DNA from 3 places in the Micromonospora sp. DT43 genome. Region 3 is predicted to be linked to each of the others. Evidence: predicted binding sites of a transcription regulator. Region 3 holds the regulator's gene; each other region holds the start of a gene.
What was found. The regulator HrcA, encoded in region 3, represses chaperone genes, less so after heat shock. The targets are predictions, from matches to a motif close to GGTTNGCACNCTCNNNNNGAGNGTGCNAACC.
Positions count from the first base shown of each region.

Region 1: a site for HrcA is predicted at 3,922-3,952, ahead of groES (co-chaperone GroES). Genes of this name have one in related genera too.
Region 2: a site for HrcA is predicted at 3,984-4,014, ahead of groL (chaperonin GroEL). Genes of this name have one in related genera too.

Region 1 is NZ_JBNCKR010000001.1:815,558-821,774, forward strand. Features, by position in the region: gene ACLQ26_RS03815 (ATP-binding cassette domain-containing protein) at 1-753, opposite strand, end outside; gene ACLQ26_RS03820 (sugar ABC transporter substrate-binding protein) at 867-1,961, opposite strand; gene ybaK (Cys-tRNA(Pro) deacylase) at 2,140-2,619, opposite strand; gene ACLQ26_RS03830 (THUMP-like domain-containing protein) at 2,630-3,826, opposite strand; gene groES (co-chaperone GroES) at 4,086-4,400, shown strand; gene groL (chaperonin GroEL) at 4,471-6,108, shown strand.
Region 2 is NZ_JBNCKR010000004.1:268,503-274,719, forward strand. Features, by position in the region: gene paaN (phenylacetic acid degradation protein PaaN) at 1-1,325, shown strand, start outside; gene ACLQ26_RS12780 (GNAT family N-acetyltransferase) at 1,496-2,026, opposite strand; gene ACLQ26_RS12785 (cold-shock protein) at 2,285-2,488, shown strand; gene ACLQ26_RS12790 (hypothetical protein) at 2,914-3,936, shown strand; gene groL (chaperonin GroEL) at 4,209-5,831, shown strand; gene ACLQ26_RS12800 (hypothetical protein) at 5,890-6,135, opposite strand; gene ACLQ26_RS12805 (GNAT family N-acetyltransferase) at 6,213-6,217, opposite strand, start outside.
Region 3 is NZ_JBNCKR010000001.1:69,130-75,346, reverse strand. Features, by position in the region: gene ACLQ26_RS00350 (16S rRNA (uracil(1498)-N(3))-methyltransferase) at 1-641, opposite strand, end outside; gene dnaJ (molecular chaperone DnaJ) at 643-1,788, opposite strand; gene hrcA (heat-inducible transcriptional repressor HrcA) at 1,862-2,884, opposite strand; gene ACLQ26_RS00335 (DUF4870 domain-containing protein) at 3,109-3,750, shown strand; gene hemW (radical SAM family heme chaperone HemW) at 3,820-5,043, opposite strand; gene ACLQ26_RS00325 (enoyl-CoA hydratase-related protein) at 5,063-5,872, shown strand; gene ACLQ26_RS00320 (SDR family NAD(P)-dependent oxidoreductase) at 5,933-6,217, opposite strand, start outside.

The DNA.
Region 1 (6,217 bases), 750 kb from region 3:
GGCGAGACCGAGCCCGCCCGAGCGCCCGGCGGTGATCAGCTCAACCACCTGGGCGTGGGTGATGTCGGTGGTCTTCACCTGGGCGACCATCTGGCCGAGGTACAGCGCGGCGATCCGGTCGGAGACGGCGAAGACGTCGTTCATGTTGTGCGAGATGAGCACCACTGCCAGGCCGTTGTCGGCGAGGCGGCGGACGAGTTCGAGGACCTGGGCGGTCTGTGCCACGCCCAGGGCGGCGGTCGGCTCGTCCAGGATGACGAGCTTGCTGTTCCACAGCACCGCCTTGGCGATGGCCACGGTCTGGCGCTGACCGCCGGAGAGGCTGGAGACGTGCTGGCGAAGCGAGGTGACGGTGCGGATGGAGAGCCCGGCCAGGGTTTCGGCGGCGAGCTGTTCCATTGTCGGCTCGTCCAGGACGATGCCGCTGTGCTTCTCCCGGCCGAGGAACATGTTCTGCACGATGTCCAGGTTGTCGCAGAGCGCGAGGTCCTGGTAGACGACCTCGATGCCGAGCGTGGCGGCGTCGCGGGGACTGCCGATGTGCACCTGTTCGCCGTTGAACAGGACCTCACCGGCGTCGGTGGGGTAGATGCCGCTGATGCACTTCACCAGGGTCGATTTGCCGGCGCCGTTGTCGCCGACAAGTGCGGTCACTTCGCCCGGGTGGACGCTCAGGGCGACGTCGCGGAGCACCTGGACGGGACCGAAGCTCTTGTCGATCCCGCGGAGTTCCAGCAGGGGAGTCGCGGACACGGGGTCTCCTTCTTAAGGGAGGGTCGGGGCCCGTCCGGCGGGCGCCGCCCGGCACGGGAGGGTGCTCCCGTGCCGGGCGGCGATTGTCGTCCCGGCGGGTACTGCGGCGTCGGTCAGCTGATGCCGGCGCCGGCGCAGAACTTGGCGTACGCCGCGGTGCAGACCTGCTCCTTGGTCGCGTAACCGTCGGCGATGACGTCCTTGACGTTGTCCTTGTAGATGGCCTTGGGGGTGAGCAGCACCGAGGGGACGTCCCGGCCACCCTCCGGGTCCTTCACCGTCTGGCCGGTGTCCTTCTTCTCGCCCTTGGCCAGTGTGATGGCCAGGTCGGACGCGGCCTTGGCCTCTTCCCGGACGGCCTTGTAGACGGTCATGCACTGGTCACCGGCGAGGATGTTCTGCAGGCCCTCCACGCTGGCGTCCTGGCCGGTCACCGGCACCTTGCCGTTGATCTTGTTCTTCTTCAGGATCGAGATGGCGGCGTTGCCGAGCGTGTCGTTGGCGGCCAGCACGCCGTCGATCTTGCCCTTGGTCGCGGTGAGCTGCTGCTCGAAGATGGTCGCGGCGGTGGGGCCGTCCCAGCCCGGCACGGCGTCGTCCGGGCCCTTGGTGTACTCCTTGGAGTCGAACTTCGGCTTGAGCACCGAGTCGTAGCCGGCCTTGAACAGGGTGGCGTTGTTGTCGGTGGGGGAGCCGTTCAGGTACGCCACGACGGGGTTCTTGGCGCCCTTGTCGGTCAGGCACTTCGCCAGACCCTCGCCCTGGAGCTTCCCGACGGTCTCGTTGTCGAAGCTGACGTAGTACTGGGCGGAGCCGCCGAGGGTGAGCCGGTCGTAGTCGATGGTGGCGACGCCCTGCGACTTGGCCTTGTCGAGCACGGCCTTGCCGGTGCCGGAGTCCAGGTTGACGATCATGAGGGCGGTGACGCCGCTGGTGATCATCTGCTCGGCGATGGTCTGGAAGGTGGCCTTGTCGTTCTGGGCGTTCTGGATGTCGTACTGGACGCCGGCGGCCTTGAACGCCTCCTCCAGGAAGCGACGGTCCGCCGTCTCCCAGCGGGGGGAGGACTTGCTGTCCGGAAGGATCACGCCGATCTTGGGAGTCTTCTTGGAGTCGGCCGAGCCGGTGCCGGAGTCGTCGCTGCAGGCGGTCAAGCCGCCGGTCGCGAGCAGGCCCACGGCGGCGATGGTGAGGATCCCCTTACGCATGTGCAGGGTCCTTTCGGAGGTGGGGGAGGTGTTGTTTTGTTGTGTCCGGCAACGTATTTCGCGTCACACTGGTCCCACAAGACCGCGCAGGTGCCAAGTTTGTTGGAAGCGATAACAATTCAGCAACGCGACTGTTACTCCCCGGGTATCCCACGGGCGAGTCGCCGTAATGAAGGCGTCAGCGAGCCTGCAACGACGCCGTACGGGCGTCGGTGAGCGCCATCAGATCCGCCGCCGCCAGCTCCAGTTGCAGGCCGCGCCGACCGGCGGAGACATAGATCGTCGGAAGGTCCAGTGCGGACTCGTCCAGAACAGTGGGCAGTCGCTTGCGCTGCCCGAGCGGGCTGATCCCGCCGCGCACGTAGCCGGTGGCCCGCTCGGCTACCGCCCGGTCGGCCATCGCCGCCCGCTTGCCGCCGACAGCCGCCGCGAGCGCCTTGAGGTCCAGCTCGCCGGTGACCGGGACGACCGCCACGGTCAGCGCGCCGTCGACCTCGGTCACCAGTGACTTGAAGACCCTCTCGGGTGCCACGCCGAGCGCCTCGGCGACAAGCGCCCCGTAGTTCGGCGCGTCCGGGGAGACCCGGTACGGATGGGTGCGATGCGCGATCCCACGCTTGATCAACAGTGCCGTTGCCGGAGTGCCAGGTCCCGCCACAGCGACGACGTTAGTCGACCGGTCGGCCGACAAGCACTGTCGGTGCCCCGGCGATCCGGGTGAGCACCAGGCTCGCCGCCTGGTCGCCGGCCAGCCGCAGATCCCGCCGCAACTGCTCCGGTGTGAGCGCGGAACCCCGCTTGAGGATCTCCACCCGGCCCACCCGCCGGTCCCGCAGCAACGCCCGGAGGCGCTTGAGCGAGAACGGCAACACGTCGGTGATCTCCAGGCAGCGCGCGTACGGGGTGCCTGTCGGTCGGTCGGCGTAGAGGTAGGCGATGCTCGGATCGCCGAGGGTGGCGTCCAGTTCGGTGGCCAGTTCGGCGACGAGATGTGCGCGGACCACCGCCGGGTCCGGGTCGTACAGGTAGCGGCGCGGCGGCCCGACCGACGCCTCGGCGGCGCCCGAGCCGGTGAGCTGGAAACGGCGCGTGTCGGCGCCCACCCGCCGGTAGAGGGTGGCGCGGCGGGGCACCTCGGCCAGGTCGCCGCACCAGAGCGCGGCCTCGACCAGGTCGCCGTCCACACCTACCCACTCGGCCTCCGCGCCGGCCGGGATGAGCGCGTGGTCCAGGCCCGGCGCGACCTTCACCACCGTGTGCGGCACCCGTTCGGCCAGCCCGGTCACGAAGTCCCACGGCGGCGAGTAGGCACGCGGGTCGAAGATCCGCCGACCGGTGCCGCTCGCACGGCGGGCCGGGTCGCAGAAGACCCCGTCGACCCGGGAGACGTCGAACGCGGTGGCATCGCCGCACTCGACGGTGAACAGCTCGGCCAGCCCTGCGGCGGCGGCGTTGGCGGCGGCCATCGCGGCGGTCACCGGATCGGCCTCCACCCCGTACACCCGGATGCCGGCGCGGGCGGCGGCGAGCGCGTCGGCGCCGAGGCCGCAGCCGAGGTCGGCAAGCGTGCGGACGCCGGCCGCGCGCAGGCGCTCCGCGCGGCGTTCGGCGACGACCCGGCGGGTGGCCTGCTCCAGCCCGGCGCGGGTGAGGAACATCCCGGCGGCGGCCGGGCCGAACTTGCCTACCGCCCGGTGGCGCAGCTCGGCCTGGGTGAGCGCCGCCGCGGCCAGCGTGGGCGGCACCCCGGCCGCGCGTAACGCCGACGCCGCCGCCAGTGGATCACCGCCGGCCAGCGCGGCCGCCGCCGAGAGCGCGTCCGACCCCTCGGGGGTACGTAGCGCCGCCAGCTGATCGAGGTCCACCCGACCATTGTCCCGGCCGACGCGGAAATACCGGGTGGCGGGGCGCGACGCGCTGGCACTCTCCTTGACGGAGTGCTAGCCACGGAATAACCTGCGATTAGCACTCTCACCCTGAGGGTGCCAGCTTCCGGGTCTCGCGACCCGGGTGCGCACGCCAGGCGGACCGGCACCCGCGACGACGGCTCCGCCCGGTGGCATGAGGCAGATTGACGCTGGTCAGCCCCGCTGACCGGCAACGAAACCAGTACCCCAGGAGGGTATGCCCGTGACTACCGCGACCAAGGTTGCGATCAAGCCGCTCGAGGACCGCATCGTGGTCCAGGCGAACGAGGCTGAGACCACCACGGCGTCGGGCATCGTGATCCCCGACACCGCCAAGGAGAAGCCGCAGGAGGGCACCGTCCTCGCTGTGGGCCCGGGGCGCGTCGACGACAACGGCAACCGGGTTCCGGTTGACGTGCAGGTCGGCGACACCGTCCTCTACTCGAAGTACGGCGGCACCGAGGTCAAGTACGCCGGCGAGGAGTACCTGGTGCTCTCCGCCCGCGACGTCCTCGCGGTCATCGAGAAGTAAGCAACCGATCAGTGTCGCTGCCCCGGTCCGGCTCGCCGGGCCGGGGCAGCGGCGCTTCGAAGGGACATTCATGGCGAAGATCCTGAGCTTCTCGGACGACGCCCGGCACCTGCTTGAGCACGGTGTCAACGCCCTCGCAGACGCGGTCAAGGTCACCCTCGGCCCGCGCGGGCGCAACGTCGTCCTGGACAAGAAATTCGGTGCGCCGACGATCACCAACGATGGTGTGACCATCGCCAAGGAGATCGAGCTCACCAACCCCTACGAGAACCTCGGCGCGCAGCTGGTCAAGGAGGTGGCGACCAAGACCAACGACGTCGCCGGCGACGGGACCACCACCGCGACCGTGCTGGCGCAGGCTATGGTCCGTGAGGGCCTGCGCAACGTGACCGCCGGGACCAACCCGGCCGGCCTCAAGCGGGGCATCGACGCGGCGGCTGCCAAGGTCTCCGAGGCGCTGCTCGAGCGGGCCGTCGAGGTCGCGGACAAGAAGTCGATCGCGAACGTGGCGACGATCTCCGCGCAGGACGCCACCATCGGCGAGCTGATCGCCGAGGCGATGGAGCGGGTCGGCCGCGACGGTGTCATCACCGTCGAGGAGGGCTCGATGCTCACCACCGAGCTGGACGTGACCGAGGGTCTCCAGTTCGACAAGGGCTTCATCTCGCCGAACTTCGTCACCGACCTGGAGGGTCAGGAGTCCGTCCTGGAGGACGCGTACATCCTGGTCACCACCCAGAAGATCTCGGCGATCGAGGAGCTGCTGCCGCTGCTGGAGAAGGTCCTGCAGAACAGCAAGCCCCTGCTGATCATCGCCGAGGACGTGGACGGTCAGGCGCTCTCCACCCTGGTGGTCAACTCGCTGCGCAAGACCCTCAAGGTCTGCGCGGTCAAGGCCCCGGGCTTCGGCGACCGGCGCAAGGCCATGCTCCAGGACATCGCGATCTCCACCGGCGCCGAGCTGGTCGCCCCGGAGCTGGGCTACAAGCTCGACCAGGTCGGCCTGGAGGTGCTGGGCACCGCCCGGCGCGTCGTTGTCGACAAGGAGAACACCACGATCGTCGACGGCGGCGGCCAGAAGGCCGATGTCGACGACCGGGTCTCCCAGATCCGCAAGGAGATCGAGGCCTCCGACTCCGACTGGGACCGGGAGAAGCTGGCCGAGCGGCTGGCGAAGCTCTCCGGCGGCATCGCCGTGATCAAGGTGGGTGCGGCGACCGAGGTCGAGATGAAGGAGCGCAAGCACCGCATCGAGGACGCCATCGCGGCGACCAAGGCCGCGGTCGAGGAGGGCACCGTGCCCGGCGGCGGCGCCGCCCTGGTGCAGATCCTCCCCGTGCTCGACGACGACCTGGGCTTCACCGGTGAGGAGAAGGTCGGCGTCTCGATCGTGCGCAAGGCGCTCGTCGAGCCGCTGCGCTGGATCGCCCAGAACGCCGGCCACGACGGCTACGTCGTGACGCAGAAGGTCGCCGAGATGCAGTGGGGCCACGGCCTCGACGCTGCCACCGGCGAGTACGGCGACCTGGTCAAGGGCGGCATCATCGACCCGGTGAAGGTGACCCGAAACGCGGTAACCAACGCCGCCTCGATCGCCGGCCTGCTGCTCACCACGGAGAGCCTCGTGGTGGAGAAGCCGGAGCAGGCCGAGCCGGCCGCCGCCGGCGGCGGCCACGGTCACGGCCACCAGCACGGCCCGGGCTTCTGACCCGACAGCGACACCGTTCCGGGGCACGCCGTCGTACGACGGTGTGCCCCGGTTCGTCTCCGCGATCATTACCAAGCGCTGACATGGTTGGCGACCCGGCGAGACGATC
Region 2 (6,217 bases), on a different contig from region 3:
TCTGCCTGGAGATCCTCGACCGGCTGCACAAGCACATCTTCGAGCTGGCCAACGCGGTGCAGTTCACCAGCGGGCAGGCGTTCGTGATGGCCTTCCAGGCCGGCGGCGCGCACGCGTTGGACCGGGCGCTGGAGGCGCTGGCGTACGCGTACGCCGAGATGACCCGGCACCCGGGCACGGCTGGCTGGGAGAAGGCCGCAGGCAAGGGCGACCCGCTGCGGATGACCAAGACCTTCCACGTGGTCCCGCGTGGGGTGGCGCTGGTGATCGGCTGCAACACCTTCCCGACCTGGAACTCGTACCCGGGGCTGTTCGCCTCGCTTGTCACCGGCAACCCGGTGATCGTGAAGCCGCACCCGCGCGCGGTGCTGCCGCTGGCGATCACCGTGAAGTACGCCCGGGAGGTGCTCGCCGAGGCCGGGTTCGACCCGAACCTGATCATGCTGGCGGCCGAGGCGCCCGGTGAGAAGCTCGCCAGCGACCTGGCCCTGCACCGCTCTGTCAAGATCGTCGACTTCACCGGCTCCACCGAGTACGGCGACTGGCTGGAGACGCACGCCCGGCAGGCGTCGGTCTACACCGAGAAGGCCGGGCTGAACACTGTCGTCATCGACTCCACCGACGACTTCGCCGGGCTGTGCCGCAACCTCGGCTTCACGCTGACGCTCTACAGCGGGCAGATGTGCACCACCTCGCAGAACATCCTCATCCCGGCCGGTGGCATCGAGACCGACCAGGGCCACAAGAGCTTCGACGAGGTGGCCGGCGGGATCGCCGCAGCCGTCGGCAAGCTCACCGCCGACCCGGCCCGGGGCGTCGAGCTGACCGGCGCCATCGTCAACGACGGGGTGCTGGAGCGGCTGGCCGAGGTCACCAAGGTGGGTGAGCCGGTGCTGGAGTCCCGGTCCGTGGCCCACCCGTCATATGCCGACGCGGTGGTGCGTACCCCGACGATCGTGAAGCTGACGGCGGACGACGCGGAGACGTACGGCCGGGAGTGGTTCGGGCCGATCTCGTTCGCCATCGCCACCGACTCCACCGCGCACAGCCTGGAGCTGCTGCGCCGGACGGTGGGGGAGAAGGGCGCGCTCACGGCGGCGGTCTACTCCACCGACGAGGCCGTGCTGGACGCCACCGAGGCGGTGGCGGTCGAGGTCGGGGTGCACCTGTCCTGCAACCTCACCGGCGGGGTCTTCGTCAACCAGTCGGCGGCGTTCTCCGACTTCCACGGCAGCGGGGCGAACGCGGCGGCGAACTCGGCGTTGACGGACGGGGCTTACGTGGCTAACCGGTTCCGGATCGTGCAGTCTCGGCGTCACGTGTAGTGGTTGCGGTTTGGGGTTTCCGGGGCAGCCCGACCCGCTCCGGGCGGTCAGGCTTGATCCCTGCGCGGGTCGGGCTGCCCCGGAAACCCTGCGGTGAGCAGCGTTGTCGCTGACGCATCCAGCTTTTTGGGGCAGCAGAGTGGTTCTGCCTTGGGATGGGTCCTTTGTTTCTAGGCGGGTCGGCGCATTTGTAGTTCGTTCAGCTTGGGGATCGTGGGGTGGGGGACTCGTACGCCCGTGTCGGTGAAGCCCAGCCGCTGGTAGGCCCGGTAGGCGCGGTCGTTGCCGACCACCACCTCCAGCAGCAGCTCCGGCCGGCCGCAGGCTCGGGACCAGGCGGCCACCCCGTCGATCAGCTCGCCGAGCAGCCCGCTGCCCCGCCAGGCCGGCGTGACGTACACGGCGTAGATGACAGTCACCCCCGGCTCGTTCGGAGCGACAGTGCCGCCGGCGTGACCGACCAGCCGACCGCCCGGATCCGCGACGAACTGCGCGTTGTTCGGGCCGGCCGAGGTGTAGGCGACCCGGGCGGCGTACTCGCGGTGCGGCCGGGCCGCCGCGTCCGCCAGGGTCTCCAGGAAGGCCAACGGCGCGTCGGCGAGCATCTCCAGGCGTAGCGCCCGCATCCGGGCGGCGTCCTCGGGTCGAACCCGGTGGATCTCGGCCTGCCGAGCCGCGGCTGAGCCGATATCGGTGGTCATGTCTGCATGCCTACCACAGGGCGGGAGCGCCTTCGGGAGTGCCAGGGGCCGCCGTCGCTCGGCCGGATGGGCAGGTGGGTCGGACGCCAGGAATATGCCCGATTTGGGGTCGTGCGCGGCCGTCACTCCTCGTGTAGCGTGCGATTTCGGTCACCTCTTTCAGCGGCCGTCGTCGATCGCTGGGGCGGTGGTCGAGGGTGTCCGGCCGTGCCGAGCGCCCGGGCAGGCAACGCCGCGCAAGAGTGAGGGAAGTGCACCGTGGCACAGGGCACCGTTAAGTGGTTCAACGCCGAGAAGGGCTACGGCTTCATCGCCGTCGACGGCGGTCAGGACGTGTTCGTCCACTTCTCCGCGATCGAGATGGACGGCTACAAGGCGCTGGACGACGGCCAGCGGGTGGAGTTCGAGATCGCCCAGGGCCAGAAGGGCCCGCAGGCGGAACACGTACGCGTCATCGCCTGAGCGATCTCCTCGATCTCCTGGCTCGCGGATCGCCCCGATCGGCCGGCGGGTCGGGGCTGCGGTGTGGACACCCACCCGGGAAGATCGTGAACCGTTCCAGCCGATGCTGAGGAGGGTTCATGACCGACCAGTCGCCCCCACCCGCCACGCCCTCCGGGTCGGGTGAACCGAGCCCGTCCGACCCCACCTCACCCGCCTCCGGCGCGGACCCGGGCACGCCGCCGGTCTCCGGCGCGGACCCGGGGCCGCCGCCGGGATATGGCCCCGGCCCCGGAACGGCGCCCGGATATGGGCCGCCCCCGCCCGGCCCGACGCAGGGCTGGGGGCAGGCTGGCCCGGCGGGTCCGCCGGATCCCACTTGGCAGGGCGGCTGGCAGCCGCCGGCCGGTCCGCCTCCCGGTTGGGACCCCGTGCGGGGTGCCTGGGTGCCACCCGCTGGTCCGCCTCCCGGCTGGGATCCCGCCCAGGGTGGCGGAGGCCCGCCGCCGCAGGGTTGGGCCTATCCGCCCGCCGGCGGTTATCCGCCCGGGGTGGGCCCCTACGGTGGGCAGCAGTGGTATCCGGGGGCGCCGGTCGGCTGGTACCCGCCGGGTCACGGGTTCGACCCGCACGACGCCCTGGTCACTCCGCCCGGCGCCGGCATCGGGGCATGGTTCGAGCGGTGTGGGGGCGCGCTGCGCCGGGGCTGGCGGCAGTTGGTGCCGATCATGCTGCTCACGCAGGTGTTGCCGGCGGCGGTGCTCTCGGTCATCACGCTGGGTCTGGACCCGTCGCCCGGCTGGGAGGCGCAGGCCGAGATGGATGGGGCTGCCGGACTGCCGGACAACTTCGTCGCCACCGTGGCAACCCTCGTCGCCGTGCTGGCCGGCGGCAGCCTGCTGATCGGTCTGGTGCAGGCGCTGGGGTGGGCCGCCGGCAGTTGGGTGATCACCCAGCAGGCGACCGGCCGGCCCGGCGACCTCGGCTCGGCACTGCGGTACGGCCTGCGCCGGGCGCTCGGCCTGTGGGGTTGGACGCTGCTGGTCAGCCTGCTCGTCGGCATCGGTATCTGCTTCTGCGTCCTGCCGGGCATCTATCTGGCGTTCGCGTTGAGCATGGCCGGCCCGATCTACCTCTTCGAACGGCAGAACCCGATCGGCCGGTCGTTCGAAATGTTCCACGCCCGACTCGGGCTGATGCTCGGTCGGGTGGCAGTGGTGGGCGCGGCCGTGATCGTCGGCACCGCGGTTCCCGGCTTCCTGGAGTCGACGGGCACCACCGTGATCGGCACGGACCCGTTCGCCTCCCCGGGCTCGGCAGCCGGGGTGGTGGCGGTGATCGGTGTCACGGCGGTGTTGGCACTGCCGGCCCACCTCGCCCAGTTGATCGGCCTGCTTGTCACGTACGCCGAGCAACGCGCCCATGAGGCGCCGGTGAACGGGGCCGCACTGGCCGCGGAACTCGGCTGAGCGGGCCCATCGTGCTTGCACTCGGCAGGTGAGAGTGCTAAACAAGTCATTGGCACTCGCATACCGTGAGTGCCAATGGTCGGGACGGTGGGGCCAGGTTGCCCAGGCGTGGAGACGCCGGGGTGGCACATGGCCGGTCGTCGCGGGCTATCCGGCCCGGCCGAAGGACGTCGTCGTCGCCAGGTGGCGACGTCCCAAGGTGCGTACACCAGGCGGCCCATCCGGGGCACACATCTCGGGTGGCCCGTGAGTGTCCAGGAGGACAACGCCGTATGGCCAAGATGATCGCGTTCGACGAAGAGGCGCGCCGCGGCCTCGAGCGGGGCATGAACCAGCTCGCCGACGCCGTAAAGGTGACCCTCGGCCCCAAGGGCCGCAACGTCGTGCTCGAGAAGAAGTGGGGTGCCCCCACCATCACCAACGATGGTGTGAGCATCGCCAAGGAGATCGAGCTCGAGGACCCGTACGAGAAGATCGGCGCCGAGCTGGTCAAGGAGGTCGCCAAGAAGACCGACGACGTTGCCGGTGACGGCACGACGACGGCGACCGTCCTGGCCCAGGCCCTGGTTCGCGAGGGCCTGCGCAACGTAGCCGCCGGCGCCAACCCGATGGCCCTGAAGCGGGGCATCGAGGCCGCTGTCGCGAGCGTCTCGGAGGAGCTGTCCAAGCTCGCCAAGGACGTCGAGACCAAGGAGCAGATCGCCTCCACCGCCTCCATCTCCGCTGGCGACAGCACCGTCGGCGAGATCATCGCCGAGGCGATGGACAAGGTCGGCAAGGAAGGCGTCATCACCGTCGAGGAGAGCAACACCTTCGGGCTGGAGCTGGAGCTCACCGAGGGTATGCGCTTCGACAAGGGCTACATCTCGGCCTACTTCATGACCGACCCGGAGCGTATGGAGGCCGTCTTCGACGACCCGTACATCCTGATCGTCAACAGCAAGATCTCGTCGGTCAAGGACCTGCTCCCGATCCTCGAGAAGGTCATGCAGGGCGGCAAGCCGCTGCTGATCATCGCCGAGGACATCGAGGGCGAGGCCCTGGCCACCCTGGTCGTCAACAAGGTCCGGGGCACCTTCAAGTCGGTCGCCGTCAAGGCGCCGGGCTTCGGTGACCGTCGCAAGGCCATGCTGGGCGACATCGCCATCCTCACCGGTGGTCAGGTCATCAGCGAGGAGGTCGGCCTCAAGCTGGACGCCGTCAGCGTCGACATGCTGGGCCGTGCCCGCAAGGTCGTGGTGACCAAGGACGAGACCACCATCGTCGACGGTGCCGGTGACGCCGAGCAGATCCAGGGCCGGGTCAACCAGATCCGGGCCGAGATCGACAAGAGCGACTCCGACTACGACCGCGAGAAGCTGCAGGAGCGGCTGGCCAAGCTGGCCGGCGGCGTTGCGGTCATCAAGGTCGGCGCGGCCACCGAGGTCGAGCTCAAGGAGCGCAAGCACCGCATCGAGGACGCCGTTCGCAACGCGAAGGCGGCCGTCGAGGAGGGCATCGTCCCGGGTGGTGGCGTCGCGCTGGTGCAGGCCGGCAAGACCGCGTTCGACAAGCTGGACCTGGTCGGCGACGAGGCGACCGGTGCCAACATCGTCAAGGTCGCGCTGGACGCCCCGCTGCGGCAGATCGCCGTCAACGCCGGCCTCGAGGGCGGCGTCGTGGTGGAGAAGGTCCGTAACCTCGAAGCGGGTCACGGCCTCAACGCCGCCAACGGCGAGTACGTCGACCTGCTGGCCGCGGGCATCATCGACCCGGCCAAGGTGACGCGTTCGGCGCTGCAGAACGCCGCTTCCATCGCGGCGCTCTTCCTCACCACCGAGGCCGTTGTCGCGGACAAGCCGGAGAAGACCCCGGCTGCCCCGGCTGGCCCGGGTGGCGGGGACATGGACTTCTGAGTCCAGTTCCGACACACCGAACGGGGCGGGCCGCTGACGCGGTCCGCCCCGTTCGTCGTCAGGTGGGCAGTGGGCGTTGGTTGCGGCGTTTCTGCGCCCGGTCGTACGGCGGCAGCAGTTGGATCGGCGCGTCCACCATCTCCTGCGGATCCTCGGCCAGCGGCTCGCCGTCGGTGGTCATCTCGGCCAGTTGCTCGGCGTCGCCGTAGTCGAGCCTGTCGAACGGCAGTTGGCCGGGCAGGTCGCCGACCGGTTTCCAGGTGATCGGCGGGCCGTCCTCGGTCTGGTCGTCATCCGTGGTCATGGCTGCCTCCTCTACCGAAACGGTAGGGGGCGTCGATGGGTCGTGCGGGCAAATGGATTCATGTCCCATTTGCCCTCTCACG
Region 3 (6,217 bases):
CCTCCGGCCTCCCGGAACGCGGTCAACTCGGCCGGGGCGATGCCGCCCTCCGGGCCGACGACCAGGACGATCTCACCGGTGGACGGCAGCTCGGCGGTGGTCAGCCGCTCCTCGGCCTCCTCGTGCAGGACGAACGCGGCAGCGGCGCCGGCGATGCGGCGGGCGACAGTCGCGGTGGACTCGTCCGGCGCACCGGCCACCACGGGCAGCCACGGCCGGCGGGCCTGTTTGGCGGCCTCCCGGGCGGTGGCGACCCACTTCTCCCGGGCCCGTACGCCCCGGTCGCCGCGCCACTGGGCGACCGAACGCGACGCCGCCCAGGGCACGATCTCGTCCACCCCGACCTCGGTCATCGCCTGCACTGCCAGCTCGCCCCGATCACCCTTGGCGATGCCCTGCACGGTGACGATCCGGGGTACGGGCGCGTCCGCGTACCCCCGGGAGGTGACGGTGACCTCCAGGCTGCCCCTGCCGACGGCGGTGACCACGGCGGCGGCCGTGCCACCCCGCCCGTCGGCAAGCAGCAGCTCCTCGCCGACGCGTAGCCGCTGCACGGTGGCGGCGTGGTGCCCCTCGGGGCCGTCGAGGGTCAGCGCGTCACCGGTGGGCAGCGCGTCGACCAGGAAGAGCGGCGCGGACACGTCAGGCGTGGCCGTTGAACGCGTCGCGCATCCGGGAGAAGAAGCCGCCCTGCTTGGTCAGCTCGGCGACCTCCTCGCCCCGGGTCTTGGCGAAGTCGCGCAGCATCTTCTCCTGGTCGGGGTCGAGCTTGGTGGGGGTTCGGACGTCGAGGTGCACGTAGAGGTCGCCCCGGCCGGTGCCGCGCAGGTGCGGCACACCACGGGCGCGCAGCCGCAGCGTGCTGGCCGGCTGGGTGCCGGCCTTGACGTCGACGGTCTCCTCGCTGTCCAGCGTCTTGATGGTGAGCCGGGTGCCCAGCGCGGCGGCGGTCATCGGCACGGTGACGCGGCAGTGCAGGTCGTCGCCCTTGCGGGAGTAGACGTCGTGCGGCCGCTCGTGGATCTCCACGTAGAGGTCACCGGCGGTGCCGCCGCCGGGGCCGACCTCGCCCTGCTGGGCCAGCCGGATCCGCATGCCGTCCTCGACGCCGGCCGGGATCTTGACGGTGAGCGAGCGGCGGGTGCGCACCCGGCCGTCGCCCGCGCAGGTGGGGCAGGGGTGCGGGATGGTGGTGCCGTAGCCCTGGCAGACGGTGCACGGCCGGGCGGAGACCACCTGACCGAGGAAGGTGCGCTGCACCGACTGCACCTCGCCCCGCCCACCGCACGCCTCACAGGTGGCGAGGTGCGTGCCGGCGGCCGTGCCGGCGCCGGAGCAGGTGGTGCAGAGCACAGCGGTGTCGACGGTGATCGGTGCCTCGACGCCGAACGCCGTCTCGTGCAGGTCGAGTTCGAGGCGCAGGATCGCGTCGGCGCCCGGACGGGTACGCGGACGCGGCCCACGGGCACCGCCCGCCGCGCCACCGAAGAACGCGTCCATGATGTCCTGGAAACCGACGAACGGACCGGCCCCACCCGGGCCGCCCGGGCCGCCCGCGCCGCCGCCCCCGGGGGCGAGCGGGTCGCCACCCAGGTCGACGATCTGCCGCTTCCGGTCGTCCGAGAGGACCTCGTACGCGGCGTTGATGTCCTTGAACTTCTCCTGGGCCTCCGGGTCCGGATTGACATCCGGGTGGAACTGGCGTGCCAGCTTGCGGTAGGCGCGCTTGATCTCATCATCGGAGGCTTCCCGGCTGACACCGAGGATGCCGTAGTAGTCCCTGGCCACTGCGTTCCGTGTCCTCATGTTCGTCTCGCGTTACGCCGACCGGCGGCCGCAGCCGGCCGTCGGCCCTGACCTGTCAGTTCTGGGCCAGCAGCTCGCCCACGTAGCGTGCCACGGCGCGCACCGTGGCGATATTGCCGGGGTAGTCCATGCGGGTGGGCCCCAACACACCGAGGCCACCCACGATGGTGGCCCCCGGGCCGTACCCGGTGCTGACCACCGAGGCGGCGCGCAGGTTGTCGAACTCGTTCTCGTCGCCGATCAGCACCCGGGTCGTGCTGGGCTCGGTCTCGCCGATGAGCTTGAGCAGCACGACCTCCTCCTCCAGAGCCTCCAGGATCGGCCGCAGTGAGCCCTGGAAGTCGAGCAGGCCACCCCGGGTGAGGTTGGCGGTGCCGGCCAGGGCGATGCGCTCCTCGTGCCGCTCGACGAGCGTCTCCAACAGGACCGTGGCGAGGGTGGTCATCGTCGGACGCAGCTTGGGCGGCACCTCCTCGACAAGCGCCTGCACCAGCGGCGGGGTGTCGGACAGGCGGGCGCCGGCGAGCTTCTCGTTTATCACTCGGCGCAGGTCGGTGACGTCGTCGGCGGGCACCGGCCCGGGCAGCTCCACCAACCGCTGCTCGACCCGGCCGGTGTCGGCGATCATGACGAGCATCAGCCGGGTGGTGGAGATCGGCACCAGCTCCAGGTGCCGCACCGAGGAGCGGGCCAGCGACGGGTACTGCACGACTGCCACCTGCCGGGTGAGCTGGGCAAGCAGGCGTACGGTGCGGTGCACCACGTCGTCGAGGTCGACCGCGCCGACGAGGAAGCGCTCGATGGCCCGGCGTTCGGCAGGGCTGAGCGGCTTGACCCGGGACAACCTGTCGACGAAGAGCCGGTAGCCACGGTCGGTGGGCACCCGGCCGGCACTTGTGTGCGGCTGCCGGATGTAGCCCTCCTCCTCCAGCACGGCCATGTCGTTGCGGACCGTCGCCGGGGAGACACCTAGTTGGTGCCGCTCGACAAGCGCCTTGCTGCCGACCGGCTCCTGGGTGGAGACGTAGTCCTCGACGATGGCGCGGAGCACGGCGAGCTTGCGGTCGTCCAGACCCATCCTCCGCACCTCCTGTCGCACGTCGGCCGACGGCCCACCGGGGCCGACGGCCGCCCTGGCACTCGACTGTAACGAGTGCCAGTCTACGTCGGCGCCCCCGCCGACGCGATGATCAACGACAGGCCGCCGCTGCGGCCCGTGCCACCCCATCCGGCCGATCGGCCCGCGTGGCCGGCCGGTGTCGCTCTGGTGCGACCTTGCTGCGGGCACCTACCGTGACAGTCATGACTGAACCACCTCGCCCTCCCGGTGCGGGAGACCCCGGCAGTTACCCGCCGGAGCCGACTCCCCCGGGCTCGTCCTCCGCGGCCGAGCCGCCCACCGCACCACTGTCCGGGGCACCCGGCCCGGGCGGCTATCCCCCGGCCGGTGGCTATCCGCCGCCCACCGGTGACCAACCGCCGTCAGGTGGCTACCCTCCGGCGGGTGGCTATCCGCCGCCCGGCGGTTACCCCCCGCCCGGCGGTTACCCCGCTGGCGGGTACCCGACCGGTGGCGCCTACGGCGGCCCCGGCGGCGGCTATGCCAACAACGAGGACAAGACCTGGGCGTTGGTCGCGCACTTCGGCGGTGCCCTCGGCGCGCTGATCAGCTTTGGTCCGCTGGGCTTCGTCGCCCCGCTCATCGCCTACCTGGCCCGCGGCAACCAGTCGCCGACCGTCCGGGCGCATGCTCTGGCCGCCCTCAACTTCCAGATCCTCTGGTCGATCATCGCGTTCGTGCTGCTCTTCGTGAGCTGGTGCCTGCTCTTCCTGCCCAGCATCGCCGTCGTGGTGATCCAGATCCTGTTCGGGATCATCGCGGGCATGAAGGCCAACGAGGGCACCCCCTACCGCTACCCGATGTCAGCCAACTTCATCAAGTGATCCGGTCCGGCCGCTCCCCCGGCCGGCCCGCAGCACCCGCTGCCCCGCTCCGGGGCAGCGGGAGCCCACTCAGGGCAGCAGGTCGCGCACGACCGCGTCGGCGAGCAACCGCCCGCGCAGGGTGAGCACCGCCCGACCGGCCGCGTACTCATCGGCGTCCAGCAGGCCGTCGGCCAGCGCCCGCTCCGCACCGGCCCGGCCGGTGCCGTCGAGCACCGCCAGCGGCAGGCCACTGGCGAGTCGCAGCCGGAGCATCACGTCCTCCATGTGCGCCTCGTCGACCGTGAGCACCTCCCGGGCCAGGCCGGGAGACGCACCCGCGGCCAACCGCTGGGCGTACGCCGAGGGGTGTTTGACGTTCCACCAGCGCACCCCGCCGACGTGGCTGTGCGCCCCCGGCCCCAGCCCCCACCAGTCCGCGCCGGTCCAGTAGAGCAGGTTGTGCCGGCAGCGCGCCTCGTCGGTGCGGGCCCAGTTGGAGACCTCGTACCAGGAGAGCCCGGCCGCGTCGAGTGCGGCCTCCGCGGCGAGGTAACGGTCCGCGGCCACGTCGTCACTGGGGTACGCCAGCTCGCCGCGTTTCATCCGGGCGGCGAGCCGGGTGCCGTCCTCGACGATCAGGGCGTACGCGCTGACGTGGTCCACCCCTGCGGCCACGACCTGCTCCAGCGTGGCGGCGAAGTCCTCGGCGCGCTCCCCGGGCGTGCCGTAGATCAGGTCCAGGTTGACGTGCTCGAACCCGGCGTCGCGTGCCTCCAGGGCGGCGGCGGTGGCCCGACCGGCGCTGTGTTTGCGGTCCAGGATCGCGAGCACCCCAGGGGAGGCGGACTGCATGCCCAGCGAGATCCGGGTGTAGCCGGCGGCCCGCAGCCGCCGCAACGACTCCGGGGTGACCGACTCCGGGTTGGCCTCGGTGGTCACCTCGACGTCGGCGGCGAGCCCCCAGGTGCGGTCGATGCCGTCGAGGATGCGGGCCAGGTCGTCGGCGGGGAGCAGGGTGGGGGTGCCGCCGCCGACGAAGACCGTGTCGACCCGGGGCGGCGGGTTGTCGCCGAGCACCCGGGCGGCGAGCGCCAGCTCGGCCAGCACGGTGTCGGCGTACGCCTCGCGGCTGGCGCCCCCACCCAGCTCAGCTGCCGTGTAGGTGTTGAAGTCGCAGTAGCCGCAGCGGCTGGCGCAGAACGGCACGTGGACGTACACGCCGAAGCCGCGCGCGCCGACCGCCGAGGTGGCGGTGGCGGGCAGCGATCCGTCGACGGGGACGGTCTCACCATCTGGAAGGACGCCGGGCATGGCCACTAGTGTGCCCGGCATGACCTCTCCCGACGTCCTCGTGCGGGTCGCCACGGCCCGTGGGGTGACCACCCTCACCCTCGACAGCCCGCACAACCGCAACGCGCTCTCCACAGCCCTGATGACCCAGTTGCTGGCCGGGCTGGCCGAGGCGGTGGCCGACGACGCGGTCCGGGCGATCGTGCTGGACCACACCGGCCCGGTCTTCTGCTCCGGCGCGGACCTGAAGGAGACCGCCGCGGCGTACGCCAGCGGAACGGTGCCGGCCGGGATGCTTGGCGACGTCCTCGCGGCGCTGTGGGAGTGCCCGAAGCCGGTGCTCGCGCGGGTCGCCGGGCCGGCGCGGGCCGGCGGGCTGGGCCTGATCGCGGCCGCCGACCTGGCGGTCTGCGCCGACGAGGCGACGTTCGCGTTCACCGAGGTACGGATCGGGGTGATCCCGGCGGTGATCTCGGCGACCGTGCTGCCCCGACTGCACCCGCGTGCCGCCGCCGAGCTGTACCTGACCGGCGACACCTTCGACGGCCGACGGGCCGCCGAGATCGGCCTGGTCACCGCGAGCGTGCCGGCGGACGGGCTGGACGACGCGGTACGGCGCTACTGCGACTCGCTGGTGCGCGGTGCGCCCGGCGCGCTGGCCGGCGCGAAGGAGCTGCTGCGCCGGCCGGGCGCCGCCGAGCTGCGAGGTGACCTGGCCCGGCTGTCCGCCCTCTCCACCGGCTACTTCCTCTCCGACGAGGGGCGCGAGGGAGTCACCGCGTTCCGGGAGAAGAGGCCGGCGCGCTGGGTGCCCGCTCTGGACGACGGTTCCGGCGATCATGCCGGATAGGACCGGCCGTTGGCCTGCCGGGGCGCCGCCGTGTTGTCGGCGCCCCGGTGTCCGGTCGGGTCACCAGGCGGTCGCGCCGCCGTCGACGGGGTAGTTCGCTCCGGTGATGTACGACGCCCGGTCGGACGCGAGGAAGACCACCAGCTCGGCGACCTCCTCCGGGCGGGCGAAGCGCTTGAGGAGCGTCTTCGCCGTGATGGCGTCCCGGGCCGCCTGGTTGTCACCGAGGTCCCGCTCACTGGCCGGGGTGAGGATCGGGCCGGGGCTGACGGCCACCGCGCGGATGCCGTGGGGTGCGCCTTCGAGCGCGAGCTGCCGCGTCAGACCGATGACGCCTGCGTTCGC